4 regions of the Fictibacillus sp. 5RED26 genome follow, and region 2 is predicted to be linked to each of the others. Evidence: riboswitches for the same ligand, from Rfam matches in the RefSeq annotation. Region 2 holds a riboswitch; each other region holds the start of a gene.

Region 1 (5,590 bases), 700 kb from region 2:
TCCAAACAATCCTACAGCAGGGGTTGCAACAAAATGCTTTTTTAAAGAAACAGTAGAACTCGCTAACAAACATGATATTCTCGTGTGCCATGATTTTGCTTATGGAGCAATCGGATTTGATGGACAAAAGCCGGTCAGTTTTCTACAGATAGAAGGAGCAAAGGACGTAGGTATAGAGATTTACACCCTTTCTAAAACGTATAACATGGCAGGATGGCGCGTTGGATTCGCGGTTGGAAACGAAACTGTTATTGAATCTATTAACCTTCTTCAAGATCATTTTTATGTAAGCTTGTTCGGAGCTGTCCAGCACGCGGCGGCTGAGGCATTGAACGGACCACAGCAATGTGTGGATGAACTGGTAGATACATATGAACGTCGCCGAAACGCATTCATCGGACGTTTGAATGAAAACGGCTGGAAGGTAGAATCGCCAAAAGGTTCATTTTTCTGCTGGCTGCCTGTACCTGATGGGTATACTTCTGAAACTTTCGCAGACTATTTGCTAGAGAAAGCACACGTCGTAGTCGCGCCAGGCATCGGATTCGGAAGCGAAGGCGATCGGTATGTACGTGCCGGCCTACTAACATCAGAAGAACGTCTGATAGAGGCTGCTGATCGGATTGCTAAATTGATTTAAATTAGTTTTTTGAAAATTTTTTGTTAATAGTGTGTACCTTCATTGACAGTTGATTGCAGTGCAAGATGCGAGACTCCTGGGGGACGAGTGTGTCAGGTGAGACCCTTAAGGGCGCAACGCGGCAAGGGGCTCACCGCACGCCCCCCGGAAAGCGAGCATCTGGAACGGAAATCAATTGCTTTCAAGGGTTGACAGATCCTTCATACCCTGTCATAATCACAATTAAAATTATATTCTAACAATTTGCACTCTTATTAAGAGCAGGTGGAGGGACTAGCCCGATGAAACCCGGCAACCATTCAGTTAATTTAGCTTAACTGAAAACGGTGCTAATTCTTGCAGTCGAACGTTGACTGAGAGATAAGAGGAAGTGGAACTGTCAATATGTAGACACCCCTTCCTCGTGAAGGGGTTTTTTGTGTTTTTGAAAGGAGAACGACAAACATGAGTAAAATTACAGCGACGTACTTAGTACATGATAAGAAAGAAAACTTACAAAAAAAAGCGGAAGGAATTGCACTAGGACTTACAGTAGGTTCTTGGACAGAACTTCCTCAAATTGAGAAAGAGCAGCTAAAAAAACATAAAGGGATTGTGGAAGAAGTCATTGAACTTCCTGAAGATCCACTTGCTGATCAATTTTTAGGAAGTAAAAGAACTAAGGGCTTGCTTAAGATTTCCTATCCATCAGCAAACTTTTCAAATGATATTCCAGCAATTCTAACGACGGTTTTCGGTAAACTTTCGTTAGATGGTGAGATCAAGCTCATAGATTTAGAGTTTGATAGAGAGCTAGAAAAACAATTTCCTGGTCCTAAGTTTGGAATAACAGGAATTCGAGATATCTTAGGCGTACATAACCGTCCACTAGTTATGAGTATTTTTAAAGGGGTACTCGGAAAAGATCTATCATTCTTCAAGCAGCAATTATATGAGCAGGCTTTAGGTGGGGTAGATCTTGTAAAAGATGATGAAATTCTTTTTGAGAACCCACTCACTCCTTTTGAAGAAAGAGTGAAAATCGCTAAAGAAGTATTAAAGTCTGTTCACGAGCGAACAGGCGAAAAGACGCTCTACGCAGTTAACTTAACAGGCAGAACGAGTGAACTTCGAGATAAAGCGAGGCGCGCAGCAGAATTAGGAGCAAACGCATTACTATTTAACGTTTTATCTTACGGACCAGATGTATTGCAAGAACTGGCCGAAGATAAAGAGATTCCACTACCGATCATGGCTCATCCTGCACTATCCGGAGCTATAGGGTCATCATCACTTTACGGAATTGGTTACTCAGTATTACTAGGCAAATTGCTTCGTTATGCAGGAGCAGATCTTGTGTTGTTCCCATCACCATATGGAAGTGTAGCACTTGATCGTCAAGAAACATTAAGCATTGCGGATGCCTTAACAACAGATAGCATCTCATTAAACAAATCGTTTCCAGTCCCTTCAGCTGGTATCCATCCAGGACTAACACCGGTTTTATACAATGACTTTGGTTTGGACAGCGTTATAAATGCAGGTGGAGGCATACATGGTCACCCAGATGGAGCTGCTGGTGGAGCACGTGCTTTCCGTCAGGCGATAGATGCCGTTGTTAAAGGAGAAGACTTTGAAAGTTTTGCTGAAAAACATGCAGAACTTCAAAAAGCATTAGAGCTTTGGGGTGGTGTTCCTGTAAAATGACAACTCAACACCGATCGGTAATCTTTTGTGATTTTGATGGGACTGTTACCGAAAAAGATAACATCGTCGCCATCATGGAAGAATTTTCACCTGAGGGATGGCAGCCGATCGTAAATGAAATCTTGAATGAAACGATCTCGATTCGAGAAGGTGTAGGAAAAATGTTTTCCAGAATTCCTTCGAATAAAAAGAAAGAGATTATTGAATTCGTTTTAACACGTTCTAAGATTAGAGATGGCTTTCAGGAATTTATTCAATTTACTCAAAGCGAGAGAATTCCATTATACATCGTTAGTGGTGGCATTGATTTTTTTGTTCATCCTGTTTTAGAAAACAAGCTAGATTCACAATACGTATTTTGTAATGCCAGTGACTTTACCAGTGACACGATAAAAATCACTTGGCCGAACGCATGTGATGATCAATGTGATAATGATTGTGGGTGTTGCAAACCTTCTGTTATCAGACGACTGGAAGAGAAGTATCCCCGAACAGAAAAGATTGTGATCGGTGATTCAATTACTGATCTTCAAGCTTCTAAGATGGCTGATGTTGTTTTCGCAAGAGATTATCTGATTGAAAAATGCGAAGAAAACCAAATACCCTATACTTCATTTGAAACGTTTCATGACATCATTCATGTCTTAGAGAAAAGAGGTGTGAAAAGTTGAGTAAACATCAGCGATGGATTGAGCTTGCAGATGTAAAGGATGAGCTGGCTTCACGGAACTGGTTTCCCGGAACAAGTGGTAACGTTTCAATTAAAGTAAGTGACACACCGCTCAACTTTTATGTTTCTGCAAGTGGAAAAGATAAAACAAAACGTACCTCTGAAGACTTTCTTTTAGTAGATCAGTATGGGGATCCGGTAGAAGAAACGCATTTAAAAGCTTCAGCAGAAACAGGCATTCATTGTGAAGTCTATCGATTAACGGATGCAGGCTGCTGTTTACACGTTCACACCGTAGATAATAATTTAATCTCTGAGTTATATGGTGATGTAGGAGAGATTACGTTTCAAGGTCAAGAACTGATAAAAGCTTTTGGAATATGGGAAGAAGAAGGAAGTATCACGGTTCCTATCGTTGAAAATTACGGTGACCTTTCGAAGCTGTCAGAAGCGGTAGGTGCTGTTATAAATACGGATACCAAAGCTGTCCTGATCCGCAATCATGGTATTACCGTATGGGGCAGAAATGCTTTTGAAGCGAAGAAACACCTAGAAGCTTTCGAGTTTCTGTTCTCTTACCATATCAAATTACAAACTTTAAACGTTTTAAATAAAAATCAATCATCTGGAGGCGTTAAAAATGGCACAACTACGATTTCATGATAACAACGAAAGAATTGAACAACAAAGCGAGGTAGAATCGTACTTAAACTCACAGGAAGTTATTTACGAAAAGTGGGACATTGAAAAACTTCCGTCACACCTTCGTGAAAATTTTTCGTTAAGTGATGAGGACAAAGAAGAAGTGATTCAAACCTTCCGCAGTGAGATCGATGATATCTCTGAGCGCAGAGGGTATGTAACAGAAGATGTTATCTCCCTTTCTGATGCGACACCAAATTTAGATGAGCTTTTGAAAAACTTCTTAGCAGAACATCATCACACAGATGATGAAGTACGATTTATCGTTTCTGGACATGGAATCTTTGCGATCGAAGGACCTAATGGAAGGTTCTTTGATGTAGAGCTTGAGCCGGGAGATCTAATCTCCGTTCCAGAAAATTTCCGTCACTATTTCACGCTGCAAGAAGATCGTAAAGTAGTAGCGGTCCGCATCTTTAAATCAAAAGAAGGCTGGGTACCGATCTACGATAAACAGCCACAAGAAGCAAAATAATAAACCTGGCACACCATTTTATTTGAATGAAATGGTGTGTTTTCTTTTGTAATGAGAGAGTAGTTGGCAAGTTCAGGCGCTCGTCCGGCGGCTGACAAGCACGCTGGACGAGCGCCATACAGAAAATACGAGCAAAGAAAAAGCATCGGATTCTAATAACCGATGCTTTTTCAAATTCCTCATTATTTTAAAGCTCTTTTGATTTTCTTAGATTGATTAAACGATAGGTGTGCAGGGCGATAACCTTGAGAACCGCATATACTGGAACGGCTAGAATCAATCCAAGGAGACCACCTAGGCTTCCTGCAACAAGCAAGATTGAAATAATGGTAAGCGGATGGATATCCAGCTTTTTACCCATAACTTGCGGAGAGATAACATTACCTTCAATCTGCTGAGCTATAACCATAACGACTAGTACTTTGATGACCATCGCCGGCGAGTCAACGACCGCTACGATCAGTGCAGGAACGACTCCTATTATCGGGCCAAGAAACGGAATAACATTTGTGAACATCGCGATGATGGCTAAGATCAGTGAATACTCGATTCCAATTACAAGGTATCCAATATAGAGCATGGTTCCCACACAGACACTGACCAGGATTTGTCCTTGGATGTATGAACTAAGGGCAATGTCCATGTCTTTTAGGATTTTTGTTCCATTCGTACGCTGTCTTTCAGGAAGCGTTTGAAGCACCATCTGTGGAGCTTTTTCACCTTCTTTTAGCATGTAATAGAGAATGAAAGGAACGGTAACAAAAATCATAATAATGTTTGTGATGATTCCAATAAAGTTTGCGATGTTCGTACCAATTGTTTGAACACTCGTAGACAAATATGCAGTCACTTTATCAGAGATTTCTTTCACATCAAATTGGTCACTTTCTTGGAAACGGCTTACCCATTCATTTTGCTGTAAATCATTTAGCTTAGAACGAATAGCATCGATTAAAGCAGGTGTATTCTCAATTAAATTACTTACCTGTCTTTGTAATATCGGACCAATAGAATAGAATAGCAATACGAAAAGTCCGATCGCAAGCAGATAGATGAGAAGGATGGATAACACCTTCGGAACATTTCGCTTATGTAAGAACTGAACGACTGGCCGGAACAGATAATAAAGAACACCGCCAAGTAAAAACGGGAAAAATAACGTTTGAACGAGAACGACGATCGGCCTGAAAATAAAATCAATCTTGGTTCCTACTAGAATGATTAAAAAAATGAGGAGAAATCCGTAACCGATACGAAAAAATTTCGACTGTGGCATTTAATGATCACCTTTATCTTCTGAAATATGTATTCATTATATACAACTTATAAGAACATACACAAATTTTAAAAAAACACCCGTACAAGGATAAAAGCATATGCTGAGTAATGGGCATAGATACTAGAAATGGAGTTTGTA
Region 2 (4,956 bases):
GATTGATGGTGTCCTTCTCTTCCGGCAACAATTCACCGTACTCATCAAAAGAATAGATATGATCCACTCCTTATCAATTTTCATAATCGTTAGCATTGAAACGATAGTAACAGATAAAAATAGTAAATGCAAGATGTTATTTAATTCAAACTGATCTTCTTTTCCTATAGGGTTTTCCATACTTCACCAACACATGCCATAGAAGTTTCAGCTCTTGTACTATTTCTTTCTGCGTTCCTCTGTAGCTCCATGTCACTGGATTTCTTGTTAAATCCATTACAGCTTCACCTATAAGATGTGCATCTATCACTTGATTTTTCGCGATTCTTTTTGCTAAGGACGGCATTTCAGAACCTCTAAAATCTGAAGGGACCTGATCTACAGACAATTGAAATCCAGAATGATAATAAAGCTTAATATCATATTTTGCACAAAGACTTGTAAGCGTAACTCCGACCTTCGTTCCAATAAATGAGGGGTCTGCAACAAGAATTTCCACATCTTCTTTTAATACAAGATCACCGTGAACTTGTGCTTCGATATAATGATTTAGATTTCGATACACTTGTTTTTTAGCTGGGTCTTCAAACGGTAATTTTATTTTTTGAACAAGATGCTGGACCAATGAACCTATCATAAGATTTGATTCTCCGAGCGCATAATCTCTCGTGAAGATTTCCTCAAATAATGCTGCAAGTATCATATCGAACTCTCTAATAGTCCCTTTTTCTTTTGGATTTTGATGAGAATCAAGGTATGTAAAAGTAGCTCGTTTTGAAACTTCAGGCTTGAGTAAGAAGTAGCACGAACCAAACCGTGGCGCTGGCCCATCGGCATGCATCATAATGTTTAACGCACCATATTTTGCTCGCTCATTAAGGGTCGTTCCTTTTATCTGGTAAGCTCCTCCAAATAATTGTTCTTCCCACCGATCACGCAAACCTCCGGGATAGGCAGATACACTTCCGTTTGAAAGCAACGATTCAAACTGACTCTTGTATATTCCTTCTTGATGTAACGCTTCGGCAATACAATTCATTGAAGAGTTTGGCCGATCCGGATGAAAGTGAAGAGCGATTCGGGCATGCTCTTTAACATTATGGACTGCCTTATGAAATACATCAGTGGTTATGTTAGACATTCTTAATAAATGTTGAATCGTCGCTTGAGCATCGTCCTTATGTTTTGCAGCATAACGCTCAACATAATCTATTGCAGATTGTTGTGCTCCAGTTAATTTCATATAATAATCTCCGTTTCCGTCGGTAAATGATGTTATTCAAGAACCAATAAAGTGACTCTTCACGCTCATGAATAGTGGTTTAGCTTTAAGGAATATATTTTATAAAGGAGAGGATCATTATGGGTTATCGAAAAAAGAAAAGAATTACAGGATCTCGAAGCTTTAGGACTCCGAGTACATTTCCTCTCATCTTACTTTTGGTGATTCTGCTATTCTCTGCTATAAGTTTATTTTTATCTTCGACAGTATTTCAAGATCACCTTGTTCTGAGGGAGCTTTTCCTTTTTTTAGCTATGTCTCTGCTATTATTATTTATTGGCGTTGTTGCCAGTTATTTAAGAATACACAACTGGATAGAACGCCTACTTATTCTGGTTGTAATCATTGGATCCATTACAGCTGCGATTGGTTTTGCACACACCGTATTTCAACTCTACGAAGATATTGGTGACTATGAAGCTAGAAAATTCAACGTGATAGAAGGAATTCCTTCAACCTTAACGTATGGCTCGAAAAATGGTCCTGACTATGTCTCTTCCATAATGATTGATAATAAAAAAATTAATGTAGCACACTTGAATATAACGGCTAAGTCTTATAAAGATCATTTCAAAGGCAAATCCATTCGATTAAAATACCTTTCTCATAGTAAGTTTGCTGTAAGTATAGAAAAAAACGAATAAGTATTTCACATGTGATTTTGAACTAAAAAAAACACAGCCCTCTTTAGAGAAGCTGTGTTTTCTTTATTCACTGGTTTTAATACTAATGCAGAACCGCCTACCATACCCATGTTTGTAGTTTCAAAATACAATCATTACAGATTCTTTTTTCTGCTAAGCTCTTATGCGATTTACAGCAACAAGCATTAAGAATGATATACCAATAACACTTCCTACCCACATCCATGCAAGATCCATATTTCCTGATTCGATCGCGATATAGATTGCGGTGGATATCGTCTGTGTTTTTCCAGGTATGTTTCCGGCAAACATTAATGTTGCACCAAACTCACCTAATGCGCGAGCAAAACTTAAAATAGCACCTGATGTGATAGCTCTAACAGATAATGGAACAGAGATTTTTCGCAATACATCCCACTCGTTGGCTCCATCTACTCGCGCTGCGTTTTCGATGTCTGCGTCAATAGATTCAAACCCCGCTTTTGCGGATTGATACATGAGTGGAAATGCCACAACTGCAGACGCAATAACGGCTGCCCACCATGTAAATATAATCGGCTGATTAAAGAGCCACTCTACGAGCTGTCCCCCGGGACCATTTCGACCGAACAAAACGATTAACAAGAAACCTACCACAGTTGGGGGTAGTACGAGTGGAAGTAGGAATATTGTTTCGATTAACGTTTTCCCTTTAAACTTCTGGTGAGCCATGATCCTTCCGAAAAATAAGCCGGCTAAGATCACAATCAGTGAAGCTGTCACCGCTATGCCAAGTGATAATTTGACAGGTGACCAAAAATCTATTGCCATTTCCTTTTCCACCCGCTTATTCCATTGATTTATATGCTGTATTCATCTGTCTTCATCATATCATATCGCTCATTGCTGGTGATGAAAGATGCTGATATTGTCGAACGGCCTTTATTTTTGAGTTTAGACTTAATTCATGTCTAGTTTGACTTAATCAATGATCAGAACGACTTAATTTTTCTGAGTAAGACTTAATTTTTCTTATTTAGACTTAATATTCAAAAAAGATGCTCATCGGATGCCTTAAAAACATCTGTAAATGAAAAAAGCTGCTTAGATGAGTGGATTTCACCCATCTAGTCAGCTCATTCATCCTTATTCTTTAACAGCTAGCACTGAACCTTTATACTCTTTATCAATAAAATCGGTAATTTCTTTCGAATGAAGCACTTCTAACAAGGTTTTGATAGATTTCTTCTCTTTGTCGCCTTCACGAACTGTGATAATATTCGCAAATGGTGAATCTGAACCTTCAAGTGCGATGGAATCTTTCTTCGGGTTCAAATCCGCATCGATTGCATAATTTGTGTTGATCACAATCGCATCGCCTTCATCATTCTCGTACGCTTTAGTCAATAGCCCTGGATCAATGTCTGCCACAAACTCTAAGTTTTTCGGATTTTCTACAATATCGCTTATTTGCGCTTCGTAGCCCTTTCCTTCTTTTAGTTTGATCAGCCCCTCTGCTTCAAAGATTGACAGGATACGCCCGTGCTCAGCAATTGAATTACTTAAGATAACCTTCCCGCCTTCTGGTAGGTCTTTTAATGACTTATGTCTCTTCGAATAAACGCCCATCGGCTCTAAGTGAACAGCTCCTGCATTTTCAAACTTATACTTCGGGTTATCTTTCACTTGCTGTGTTAGATATGGAATGTGCTGAAAATAGTTCGCATCAATTTCTTTTTCATATAAAGACTTATTCGGTAAGATATAGTCTTGGAACTTAACGATTTCTAATTCAATGCCTTTATCCTCTAAAAGCGGCTTCGCTTCCTCTAAAATTTCTGCGTGTGGTACATTTGATGCTCCTACTACTAGCTTTTCTGTTTTCTCTCCACCACTTGTTGATGAGCCACAAGCCGCTAATAAAAATACTGCAAAACTTGCGAGTAATACTTGGATGATTCTTTTCATGATCTGATCCCCTATCCTTTAGTTTCTATAAGTTCTTTGATAATAGATGCTCTTTAAGAGGTGGTACAAAAAAACCTCCTGTTCTCATAACAGAGACAGAAGGCTTCTCGAAAAACGATTCCGATAATCCTCTCATCTCTCAGTGTGACCACTGTTAGATTTAGCACCGTTTTCATATTGATTATTATTCAACATGAATGGTTGCCGGGTTTCATAGGGCTAATTCCCTCCACCTGCTCTTAATAAGAGTATTCCTATCAAATTACTTTGTATTATCACAGGAATTTTGTAAAATGTCAAACACTTTTTTTCAAATTATTCTGAACAGAAACTTTAACATTCTTTACTAACCATTCAGAAGTGGAAGAAATTAATTTATCGAAGTGGACAATAGAAGAATACGTATGATTAGCACCTTCTATTAGTACTATTGAGCTTCCACAATTCTTCCTCTTTCTTGATTCTTCAAAATAGTGAGAGCAATATCTTGATGATATAACTGGATCGTCCGATCCATGGATGAACAGTGCGTTACCACGAAACTGTTTGATGTCTTCTAATGGAGAATAAGCTTGAAGGGAAAGTAAAAATTCTTCGGTTATCGCATACCCTAGATGATCAATCACAGGGTGCTCTCCGTTATAACCAACTATATCTTTAATATCTTCAAATGGATTTCCTACTGCAGACCACGTGATTACATTCCCAATCCTATCATCATCTGCTACAGTGCAGACCGCGACTGCACCGCCTAAACTATGTCCGATTAACGTTATTGCATTTTGATCAATGTTAGGTAGTTTGCTACCAAAAGAAATAACTTCCTTCGTCTGATCGATAAAACAAGCAAACTCATTATCTCCATATTCCCCTTCACTCTCACCACAGCCAGCATAGTCAAATCTCAATACAGCAAACCCTAGTTTAACGAGTTCTTGAGCCGTTTTAACAAACAGACGATCTACTCCAATTCGTGTACTCGTAAAACCGTGACAAATAATGATCAGCGGAAACTTCTCTTCACCTGCACCACTCCAATTAGGAAAATGAATGGTGTGAGCCAATTTTCTGTCTTTCCACCAT
Region 3 (5,590 bases), on a different contig from region 2:
TGCTAGATGCAGCCGATCTCTCTGTTTATTTGCCGGCGAAGCGTGCCATTCAGCGCGCGATCGCAGACAAGCTCGAAGATGCGCGCGAACGCGCCCTCGTTGCAAACGTAGCCGCAACCCTGTTCGCGTAAGCTGGGAAATGGGGTCAGACCCCATACAATTTATTTCCCACGACGATTTTGGAGGTTTTCCCTAGATGAAATTCCTAGTATTTGCGGATACGAAAATCGATTCTTTTGTTCACATGCAACTGATTGATCTTTCCCGCTCACTCTCAAAAGTGGATAAAATGGACGTTTCGTTCTCGTATCACTCGTACCTTGAACGAAACAGCGGCGTCACACACGTCAGCCAGTTCTGGAACCCATACCCGCGCGAAATTCAGCTTGAAGGCTGGAAATCGGATGTTTATTTGCGCAGCTATGGTACTCAGTTTCACACGGACGACCATGTGATCTGGGATACCTTGAAGCAATTGAAATCTCATCCGCACCGTGAATTTCTCAAGCAAGTCCTTCTTTTTGCAGAAGATTATCGATTAGAACAGATCTGCGTGAAGAACCGACCGGGGATGAAGCATGCTTTCAAGCTCCGAAAAGAAACGTTTCAGGTTCATTACAACCGTGAGTACCGAAAGCATATTCAGCAAAAGCGTACACTTGATGCGCTTTTTTGCCATATCATTCTTTTAGCGAACAAACGATTTGTGGCCGTGCCAGAGGAGACGCAGGAACTCTATCAAGAACTGCGATCTCATTTAACAAAACTTACAACGGCAAAATCGACTGAAGAAATAGCGGCTATCATCAGCGAAATGGCTGCTATCACTCAAGAACATACAAACTTAAACGATATGAAAACCGCATACCGCAGTTTCAGCGATCAATCGCAGCAAGCGGATAAAACCAGTGAGACCGCTCAAAGCTTTGACGACCTTACACGCAACAACGAAACGAAAACGAAGAAAACGATCACCAAGGATGAAGATTCAGACAAGGATAAAGACGATAAAGAAAAAGAGTCTCATTCCTCTTGGCATGATGAAACATCTGACCCGCAGGATTCGTTTTTACAAATGGACCTTGATCAGGGAACAAACACAGATTTGTTAGGAGAAGGTGCGAGGGAAGCGGAGAGTGGTGACGCGGTGTTCGGATCGGTTCAAACGAGCGCTAAAAGTACAGACAACAACGACTTCGACACCCAAAATGAGCATGAAGCCGAAACAGACAACAACCAAAATGGTTCCGACTCTGCAAACCACTTCCCATACGGAGAGGTGAATAAAAACGTCACAGAGCATTTTGTGCCAGCAAAACCGGTAACACTCGACGAAATTGCTCAATACGACGAATATAACCAAGAGATCGCGCCATTCGTTTCGCAGCTGAAACAAAACTTTTTAAAAACGATGGAGCACAAACGAACAGCACCGAGAGAAGATTTGCACTTTGGAAGACTTGGAAAGAAGCTTACGAGACTCGTAACTGATAAGAATCCAAGGCTTTTCCGGAAAAAGCAGGAATCTCCACAAGAACTCGACACGACGTTCACGCTGCTCGTCGACTGTTCAGCGTCCATGTTCAACAAGATGGAAGAGACGCAAAAAGGAATCGTGCTTTTTCATGAAACGTTAAAAGCTCTTCGGATTCCGCATTCTGTAGTTGGGTTTTGGGAAGATGCAGCAGATGCTTCTACTAACGATCAGCCGAACTATTTTCATGAAGTGATCTCCTATCGTAACTCTCTGCATCAATCGGGAGCGCCGATCATACAGCTCGAACCACAAGAAGATAACCGTGACGGCTATTCGATCAGACGTATGGGAGAAGAGCTGGCAAAGCGTCCAGAGCAGCAAAAGATTCTGCTCGTTTTCTCAGACGGTGAACCAGCGGCTTTCGATTATGAATCGCATGGCGTACTCGATACACATGAAGCGGTCACTCGTACACGAAAGCTTGGGATCGAAACGATCGGTATGTTCATCGCAAACGGAGAGATTACAGAGGAAGAAGAGAAGTTGATGCAGAACATCTATGGCCCGCAAAATGTAGTTGTGCCAAGTGCTTCAGAGCTTGTCGACTATCTGATGCCTGTTCTGCGTAAACTGTTATTTAAATCTTTATAAAACCTGTTTGAACAACCTTTGTAGCTTTGAAAGAGGTTAATTTCCGTTCCGGGTGGCTTCGCTTTCCGCGGGGCGGGCGGTGAGCCTTCTAGCACTTCGCGCTTTTAGAAGTCTCACCTGTCCCACTCGTCCCGCAGGAGTCTCGCACCCTGCACTTCAATTAACTGGTCAAAGATGTTTCTTCGCAAAACAACAACTATAGAACGCCAAAACGCCTGGGGCAACAAACCCCGAGGCGTTTTTTATGTATGTATCAATATTCCAGCAGCTTCAGCCAAGCAAAGATTACTCCAACAAACCCCGTGTAGCTAAAGATCCTGACAGACCATTCTGGTAAGGCTGTTCGAAGTACGCTTGAAAATATGCCGACCACAATAATCGCGGCAAGTAAGATGTAAATGGAAATGATATCGAACGGAATACGAAAAGACAGCCATTGTTCCATCGCCAAACCTCCCTAGTAAGGATAATATCGGACAAAATGCCTATACATTAAGAACAATTCACGAAAAAAGCCGAATTTTTATGTGTTCGAAAATCGGGATATGAAGGATAACATCGGGCACCGCAAATAGGGCAAACGCATATAGTATTACTAATTCAGGTGTTAGGAGTGAATGATGTGAATCAACGTGTAGTAGACGTCATTTTAGCAGAAGCAGAAGAAGAATATTTATCAAATAATAAAGATGGTACCACGTTTGCTGCAGAACTCGCCTTACTCGCCTCAACGCTTGTGACCGCGGGGGATTTTCTAGCTACGTTCAGTGCAGCGATCGCTCTCAGACAAGTGTACATCGATCAAGCGCAGGATCTTAAAGACCAGCAAGAACAAGAAGCTCAGATGAAAGACATCCAAGATCAGATTACAGCGTTAAAAAATGAGATTAAAATGCTGAGGGGAAGAAAATAAACGTTCTTCCCCCTAATTTTTCATTTGGGATCAATCATACTCTTTCTTTTTCCACTCATCTTCAGGCATCTCAAATTCATCGCTCGAAAATCGTTCTTCTTTGAAGGGGTCACCGTACATATGAAAGCCGTTCTGCTCCCAAAAGCCTGGCTGATCCTCTTCTAAGAACTCGAACTTACGAATCCACTTTGCACTTTTCCAAAAATAAAGATGCGGAACGATGAGACGAAGCGGAAATCCATGCTTTTCCGTTAACGGCTTGCCGTCAAAAGAGTGCGCAAGAATGACATCGTCTCGCAACAAATCTTGGAGAGGAACATTCGTCGTATAATCGTAATCAGCGTGGACCATCACAAACTTTGCTTTTGGATCCACATCAAAGTGCTTTAAAAAGTCCGTAAATTTAACACCTTCAAACGCATTGTCGAACCGTGACCATCTCGTCACACAGTGAATATCTCGTACTACTGTCGTTTGAGGCATCTTCATGATGTCTTCAAAACTAAATTCGACACGTTTTCCTACGAGTCCTTCTACAGATAACGACCATTTTTTCATATCGTAAACAGGAACGTCCCCCTCATGAAGAATAGGGAACTTTTTTGTTTCAACCTGCCCAGGAGGCAAGCGGTTTCCTAGTTTTTCATCGACTTGTGGGACACGCATCTTTTTAATGCGATCCGCTTTGTTAAGGTCCATAAATGAACATCCTTTCTTTAATACGATTGATTCCATTTGAGGTAGCAAAAACAAAAAACGCCCTCTTTTATAAAAAAAGAGGACGAATGGTTGTGTTCACATCCTCTTATCTTTCAGTCTGTAAAACTGTTAGATGTAGCACCGTGCCTAACAAAATAGGTGGTTGCCGGGCTTCATAGGGCTAATTCCCTCCGCCTGCTCGAAATAAGAGACCGATTAATCGGCTGAAAAACGATATGTAAGTTACAACTATTATACATTCAGGACATGAAAAATCAACTTGAAATGAGATCAGCCACAAAAGACATCTCGCGAGAAATGCCTAGATACAGAACGACCACTCCAAAAAGTGCAGTGCTGATCAAGAAAAAGTAGACGATTTTTTCTTCGGCTTCCTTTTCACTCTGCCTTTTTTCTGATTCAGTCGACTCACTCTTGCCAGAGCCTTGAGACGTTTTTTTCTTTTGCTTACCTTTACCAAGACCAAACATAGCTGAAATCCTCCGCTTCTTACAGATGTTTCTGTTAACAGTTTTTCATGAAAGAGGAGGTTTTAAACCGTACACGTTACATTTATAGAAGGAAATCGAAGTTGTTACCTATAAAAAAACGAAAATAAAAAACCTCCAGAAGTTATAAACACTAACTTCCAGAGGTTTGGGAACATTTTTATTTATATCAATTACTGCTGAACAGCCGCCGCTGCATTTACGCGTCCGTTTTGGAACTGGCTGCCTGTTCCGGATACAGGATCAGCTGTGTTTTCAAGCGCTGCACGGATTTGAGAAGCACTCTTACCTTGAGCCGCAAGAAGTCCTGCTACACCCGCAACAACTGGTGATGCCATAGACGTTCCTGAGAAACTCGCATACTGGTTATTTGGTGTTGTTGAGTAGATGTTAACACCTGGCGCTGCGATATCAACCCACGTACCGAAGTTTGAGAATGAAGCTTTACGGTCGTTTTGATCAGTAGCCGCAACTGCAATCGCGTTCGTATAATAAGCAGGGTAGCTAGGAGAAGATACACCCTCATTTCCTGCAGCAGCAATGACTACAGAACCTTTGCCCCACGCATAATCAACGGCAGATTGAAGCGTTTGTGTGCCGCCTGCTCCACCAAGACTTAGATTGATAACTTGCGCACCTTGATCAGCTGCGTAACGAATGCCTTGAGCGACGTCATCGAGTGATCCACTGCCGTTCGCATCAAGAACACGAACTGCTAGAATAGAAGCTTTTGGAGCAAGACCTGCGATTCCCACACCGTTATTTGTGTTCGCAGCCGCGATACCCGCAACGTGTGTACCGTGCTCGTTCTCATCCAATGGATCGTTATCGTCATCTACATAGTCGGCACCTTTAATGACTTTTCCAGCAAGGTCTGGGTGGTTATAGTCAACGCCTGTGTCAATTACTGCAATTTTTACAGAGGAAGAGCTCTGCGTAGTATCCCAAGCTTGCTCAGCTCCTACTTTTTGTGGCGCATATTGCTGACTTTGATAAGCAGGATCGTTTGGTACATAGCTTGCATGGAACGTTAAGTTAGGTTCCGCATACTCAACAGAGTCAAGATTTTCATAGTTCTTGATCGCATCTGCCACACTGCCGTCTACTTTCACGACTGTAAAGTCTTTTGTAACCTCAACTACTTTACCGCCAAGTTGTGAAACTTTGTTTTTAGTATTAGCTGCTGCTGAAACAGAATCTTTAAAATGAACAATAATTTCTTGTGAAGCAGCTTTCGTTGCAGCCGGTGTAAAGGAAGCTTTCGACACCTCCGAATTTGCAGCAGATGCTGGCAATGCTAATGAAACAAGTAGTGGTAATGTTGCGGCAGTCGCCACGAAA
Region 4 (5,590 bases), 700 kb from region 2:
GCATCAACAATATGCTGTGGAGTTGGTTGATCAGGATTCCCTTGTCCTAGATTAATAACATCAAAGCCTTGCTCTACATAGTAAGATACTTTTTTTACAAGCTTGGCGAAAAATTGCTCTGGCAGTTTCCCCATCACTTCTGCCTGCTCAAAACGTTTCACGACGATCACTTCCAGTCTAATTTGAATGTTCTTGAAATTCTAATCAGTTATGTTATACGCTTAAGGAAATTCTGTAAAGACTTTTTTTACAACCTGGAGGGTACAATCATGAAAATTGCCTGCATACAAGTTGACATTCAATATGGGAAACCTGATGAAAATTATAAACACATCGAAAATAAAATTCGTAAAGCCGTTAAACATCATAATCCTGATACGATCGTACTACCAGAACTATGGGATACTGGGTATGATCTTACCCGATTAGATGAGATTAGCGATCATGATGGTGAGAAAGCAAAGAAATGGTTAAGCGAGTTATCTAAAGAGCTTGATACTAATATTGTCGGAGGGTCTATCGCATATCGTGAGAGTAACTCAGTTTACAACACATCACTCACTTACAACCGAAACGGTGAACATGTTGGCACCTACTCAAAGGCTCACCTGATCACACTTATGGAAGAGGAAAAATATATCTCCCCCGGCAGTAATAGCAATCTGTTTACAATCGACGGTAATCTCTCGACCCTTGCTATCTGTTATGACATCCGTTTTCCTGAATGGATCCGTGCTCCTTTCATAAAAGGGGCAAAAATATTGTTCGTTCCTGCCGAATGGCCGATTCAAAGACAATCTCATTGGCGAGCATTGCTTATCGCACGTGCTATAGAGAATCAATGCTACGTTATTGCTTGTAACCGAGTTGGAAGCGACCCTAAAAACACCTTCGCTGGTCAATCACTAATTATTGACCCATGGGGAGATATCATTGCTGAAGGATCTGTGCACGAAGAGGAGATCCTTACAGCAGAGATCTCACCTGAATTAGTAGACGAAGTCCGTGTAAAGGTTCCTGTATTTAACGACCGTCGAACAGATCTGTATTAAATCCATTTAAGAATTTAGTGTTGACAGATCTCCATACAACGTTGTAGTATAACGATTATGAATTGCGTGAATATTGTTACGCATTAACAAAACGAATAATTTTGGTCTCTTATCAAGAGCAGGTGGAGGGATATGGCCCGATGAAACCCAGCAACCGACCGTAATACCATTGTAAGATGGGGCGCCCGCATTATACGGGGAGCCGCTGATTAATTCAGCGTATGGCACGGTGCTAATTCCGGCAAAACATTTTTGTTTTGCTAAGATAAGAGGCGCGGGAAATCATCATTCCGAGCCTCTTTTCTTATACGAAAAGAGGCTCTTTTTATTTGTAAAAAAACTTTCCGGGGGGAACAAAAATGAGCGTACAAGTAAGATCTACATATGAACCGTTAAACGAACTGACAGTGCTTGATGTGGTAAAACCTTTAGCATTTTTTGATGCATCCGAACAAGACCAACTGCATGTTAGAGAGATTGGAGATGGCAACTTAAACCTTGTCTTTCATATAGAAAGCGCACTATCCAAAAAAGCTGTAATCGTTAAACAAGCACTTCCTTATGCAAAAGTGGTTGGAGAAAGCTGGCCGCTCACACTAGATCGTGCACGAATCGAGAGCGATGCGTTATTAAAAGAAGCTGAATCCGTTCCTCACTTAGTTCCGAAGGTTTTATTTTCAGATTCAACACTTGCTGTCACAGTTATGGAAGATCTGTCTGACCATGTCATCCTTCGAAAAGGACTTATTGACGGTCAAATTTATCCCAAACTTGCTGATGACATTGGAACATTTGCTGCTAAAACAGCTTTTTATTCTAGTGATTTCTACCTGCATCCTTTTGAAAAAAAAGAACAAGTTAAACAATTTTCAAACCCTGAACTTTGCAAGATCACGGAAGACTTAGTGTTCACTGATCCATTTTTCAATCATGATACAAATGACTTCCCTGCTGAACTCCAAAGTGAAGTTGATGTAATTTGGAATGACAAAGAGCTTTTACAAGAGGTAGCTCAACTGCGACTCTCATTCTTAACTAAAGCAGAAGTTCTTCTTCATGGAGATCTACATTCTGGAAGTATTTTTGTAAAAAGCGATTCTACTAAAGTGATCGATCCTGAGTTTGCATTCTATGGGCCAGCCGGATTCGATATCGCTCACTTCATAGCTAACCTTGCGCTTAATCATCTTTCTCAGAATGCACATGCAAAAGAGCCATTTCATCGCGAATCTTTACAAACCTACCTGTTACAAACGATCGAAAAGACTTGGGAAACATACAGAGAAACGTTCTCACAACTATGTAACGAGAAAGCAACAGACCCTTTTGCCAAGATTGACGGTGTACTTGATAATTTCTTGGAAAAGACTTTCCAAGAAGCTATCGGTTTTGCTGGTTGTGAGATTATTCGAAGAACGATTGGACTTGCACACGTTGCTGATCTAGATACTATCCCCCAAAAAGAGGTAGAGCTCTTTTATAAAAAAACAGCACTAGCGTTAGGGGCAAAACTTGTTAAAAATCAAAGGAAACTTACAAACATCACAGAACTTACTGACTGGATTAGAGGTGCTTAAATGATGACTGTAGCAGAAAAATGGGTTCCTTCTGTTCGATACAGAGGTGACCATCTTCTTATATTAGATCAACAACAACTTCCCCATCACACGGTTTACTTAAATGTAACCACGATTGAACACGTATGGGACGCAATTTCTAAGCTTAAAGTTCGAGGCGCGCCAGCTATTGGGATCGCTGCTGCATTCGGACTCGCACTATGGAGTAATTCTGAAAAAGAGGTGGATCATTCCTCGTTTTTAACTAAATTGCAAAGACAAAGAGATTACTTAGCGTCTTCCCGCCCTACCGCTGTTAATTTATTTTGGGCATTAGATCGTGTTGTTGCTTCTGCTCAACAATCAACTTCAGTAGAAGAGGCGAAAAGTAGAATTGAAGCTGAATCACTTTTAATTCGAGAAGAAGATGAGAATACATGCAGAAAGATCGGTGAGTACGCTTTGTCACTTCTCCAAGACGGAGACGCTGTCATGACGATCTGTAATGCAGGTGCCATCGCGACAAGCAAATATGGAACAGCGTTAGCTCCTTTTCATCTTGCTAAAGAACAAGGCTGGAACCTTTCTGTTTACGCGAACGAAACTCGTCCTGTTTTACAAGGTTCTCGTTTAACAGCATGGGAGCTGCAAGCAAACGATATTGATGTGACCTTGATCACAGATAATATGGCAGCCCACACGCTAAAAACAAAGAACATTAAAGCGGTGATCGTTGGATGTGATCGAGTGGCAGCGAATGGCGATACAGCTAACAAAATCGGAACTTTTGGTCTTGCGCTACAAGCAAAAGCGCTTGGTATTCCCTTTTATGTCGCTTGTCCTCTTTCTACCTTAGATCTCAGTACAACAAGCGGTGATGATATTCCGATCGAAGAACGTCCGGAAGAAGAAGTCACGCATCTAAACGGTGTTCGCATTGCACCAGAAGGAATAAAAGTGTTCAATCCCGCTTTCGATGTAACTCCCGCTGAATACATCTCAGCGATCATAACTGAAAAAGGAATCGTCAATGGCAATTATAAAGAAGTACTATCCACACTTAAGGAGGAAGAAAAGCATTGAGACCTTTTAGAATCTTGGCAACCGCTTGCCTAACGTCAGCCTTGTTCTTAACAGGATGCACCAATGAGCAAGATGCTCTTTCCAATAAGACAGAAACAAAACCTGCTGCAGCAAATGAGTCACAATCAAATTCTACAGTAACTGCTTCTACGTCAAGCAAAGTTCCAAAACAGCTTCAGAAGCCTTTAAAGATCGCTTCAATTAATCAGTTCTCTATCGGTACTTTTTCTTCTCAATATATTAGTGGCGTAAAAAAGCAAGTGGAAGAGTTTGGCGGTGAGGTGCAAATCTATAACGCTGATAACGATCTTTCAAAAATGGCAGCATATGTTGAAACAGCCGTTAACCAACAAGTTGATGGAATCTTAATCGATCATGGTCGTGCAGATGCGATCGCTCCAAGTGTGAAAAAAGCAGTTGCAGCAGGAATACCAGTTGTCGCTTTTGATAGTGATATCAACATTCCAGGAGTAACAGTCATCGATCAGGATGACTATAGCCTTTCTTGGAATGCTTTACGAAGCATGGCGCAAGACTTAAATGGTAAAGGTGAGATCGTATACGTTTGGGTAGGCGGTTTTACACCGATGGAACGAAGAAACGTTATGTATGAAGCTTTTAAGAAACGTTATCCTTCTATTAAAGAAATCGCTCGATTCGGTACAGCTACACAAAATACTGCACTTGATACACAGTCACAAATGGAAGCTTTACTACAGAAATATCCGAAAAAAGGTGATATTGACGCTGTATTCGCTCCTTGGGACGAATTTGCTAAAGGCGTAACGCGTGCGATCCAACAAGCTGGACGTGACGAGATTAAAGTATATGGAATCGACTTAAGTGACGAAGATCTGCAACTGATGCAAGAAAGTGATAGTCCGTGGGTGTCAACCGCTGCAACTGATCCTGCTGATGTAGGGAAATTGCAAGTGCGTTTTCTTTACCAAAAAGTAGCCGGTGAAGAAACACCACAAATTTATAGTGTTCAACCTCACCTTGTAGAAAAAGAGGATCTGCCTAAATCCAAAGTCTCTATGGATGAGATCGGTAAGTACGTAGAAGGCTGGGGCAAATCAGATGCCGGAACATCTCCTTGGATGGAAAACTTACGTAAGGATAACCAACAATGACGATACTCTCATTAACTTCTATACAAAAATCGTTTGGTGAACAGATTGTATTAAAAGGAGTGGACTTTACCGTAAAAAGCGGTGAGGTCCATGCTCTTTTAGGAGCAAATGGTGCTGGTAAAAGTACACTCATGAAAATACTGTCTGGTGATTATGAACGTGATGGCGGTGTTATCACATTGAATGAAAAAGAGCTGATACTTAAAACACCAGCTCATGCAAAAGAGGCTGGCATTGAGATGGTCGTTCAAGAAGTGGATACCGCTCTCGTTTCCTCATTAAGTATCGCTGAGAACGTTACAATGAATACGTTTATCTCAGGACCTGCTTTTTTTTCTTGGAAAAAAAGATATAAAGTAGCCCAAGAGCTTTTGAACAGAGTTGGTCTACATCTTGACCCTGCCCTTCCTCTTTCTCATTGCTCTTTAGCTGAAAAACAGTTGGTTCTTATTGCAAAAGCCATTTCTCGGAATATATCTTTTATTATTCTTGATGAACCTACAGCCGCACTTAGTACGAAAGAAGCTCAGCATCTTTTCTCTGTACTTCGTGAACTTCAAAAGCAAGGTGTTGGCATTATCTATATTTCACACCGTTTACCTGAAGTCATGGAGTTGTCGACTAGAGTAACCGTCTTAAAAGATGGGTATGTGACGCTTCAAAAAGAAACGTCTGACTGCTCTTCTGAAGAAATAGTTCGCGCGATGCTAGGCAATGAATTGGTTGAACTCTTAAACGATGAAGCAGACAGAACACTGGGCGATAC

What was found. A riboswitch is a leader RNA that binds a small molecule or an ion and turns the genes downstream of it on or off. The one in region 2 is predicted to bind S-adenosylmethionine.
Region 1: another riboswitch for S-adenosylmethionine. It lies ahead of IHV10_RS04360 (2,3-diketo-5-methylthiopentyl-1-phosphate enolase); the one in region 2 lies ahead of IHV10_RS07990 (MetQ/NlpA family ABC transporter substrate-binding protein).
Region 3: another riboswitch for S-adenosylmethionine. It lies ahead of IHV10_RS09135 (sulfite oxidase-like oxidoreductase); the one in region 2 lies ahead of IHV10_RS07990 (MetQ/NlpA family ABC transporter substrate-binding protein).
Region 4: another riboswitch for S-adenosylmethionine. It lies ahead of mtnK (S-methyl-5-thioribose kinase); the one in region 2 lies ahead of IHV10_RS07990 (MetQ/NlpA family ABC transporter substrate-binding protein).

What each region holds. Positions count from the first base shown of each region.
Region 1 is NZ_JACZDU010000001.1:828,795-834,384, forward strand. It holds gene IHV10_RS04355 (pyridoxal phosphate-dependent aminotransferase) at 1-640, shown strand, start outside; SAM riboswitch class I at 889-1,007, shown strand; gene IHV10_RS04360 (2,3-diketo-5-methylthiopentyl-1-phosphate enolase) at 1,085-2,326, shown strand; gene IHV10_RS04365 (2-hydroxy-3-keto-5-methylthiopentenyl-1-phosphate phosphatase) at 2,323-2,997, shown strand; gene IHV10_RS04370 (methylthioribulose 1-phosphate dehydratase) at 2,994-3,659, shown strand; gene IHV10_RS04375 (1,2-dihydroxy-3-keto-5-methylthiopentene dioxygenase) at 3,637-4,173, shown strand; gene IHV10_RS04380 (AI-2E family transporter) at 4,361-5,449, opposite strand.
Region 2 is NZ_JACZDU010000001.1:1,526,903-1,531,858, forward strand. It holds gene IHV10_RS07970 (MarR family transcriptional regulator) at 1-58, opposite strand, end outside; gene IHV10_RS07975 (DUF3626 domain-containing protein) at 146-1,243, opposite strand; gene IHV10_RS07980 (hypothetical protein) at 1,363-1,926, shown strand; gene modB (molybdate ABC transporter permease subunit) at 2,080-2,736, opposite strand; gene IHV10_RS07990 (MetQ/NlpA family ABC transporter substrate-binding protein) at 3,052-3,873, opposite strand; SAM riboswitch class I at 4,003-4,122, opposite strand; gene IHV10_RS07995 (alpha/beta hydrolase) at 4,170-4,956, opposite strand, start outside.
Region 3 is NZ_JACZDU010000002.1:166,101-171,690, forward strand. It holds gene IHV10_RS09115 (ATP-binding protein) at 1-131, shown strand, start outside; gene IHV10_RS09120 (vWA domain-containing protein) at 197-2,128, shown strand; gene IHV10_RS09125 (hypothetical protein) at 2,382-2,573, opposite strand; gene IHV10_RS09130 (hypothetical protein) at 2,751-3,041, shown strand; gene IHV10_RS09135 (sulfite oxidase-like oxidoreductase) at 3,072-3,740, opposite strand; SAM riboswitch class I at 3,844-3,951, opposite strand; gene IHV10_RS09140 (hypothetical protein) at 4,016-4,231, opposite strand; gene IHV10_RS09145 (S8 family peptidase) at 4,423-5,590, opposite strand, start outside.
Region 4 is NZ_JACZDU010000001.1:822,839-828,428, reverse strand. It holds gene IHV10_RS04355 (pyridoxal phosphate-dependent aminotransferase) at 1-161, opposite strand, end outside; gene IHV10_RS04350 (carbon-nitrogen family hydrolase) at 183-1,052, shown strand; SAM riboswitch class I at 1,159-1,324, shown strand; gene mtnK (S-methyl-5-thioribose kinase) at 1,412-2,629, shown strand; gene mtnA (S-methyl-5-thioribose-1-phosphate isomerase) at 2,633-3,691, shown strand; gene IHV10_RS04335 (sugar ABC transporter substrate-binding protein) at 3,688-4,824, shown strand; gene IHV10_RS04330 (sugar ABC transporter ATP-binding protein) at 4,821-5,590, shown strand, end outside.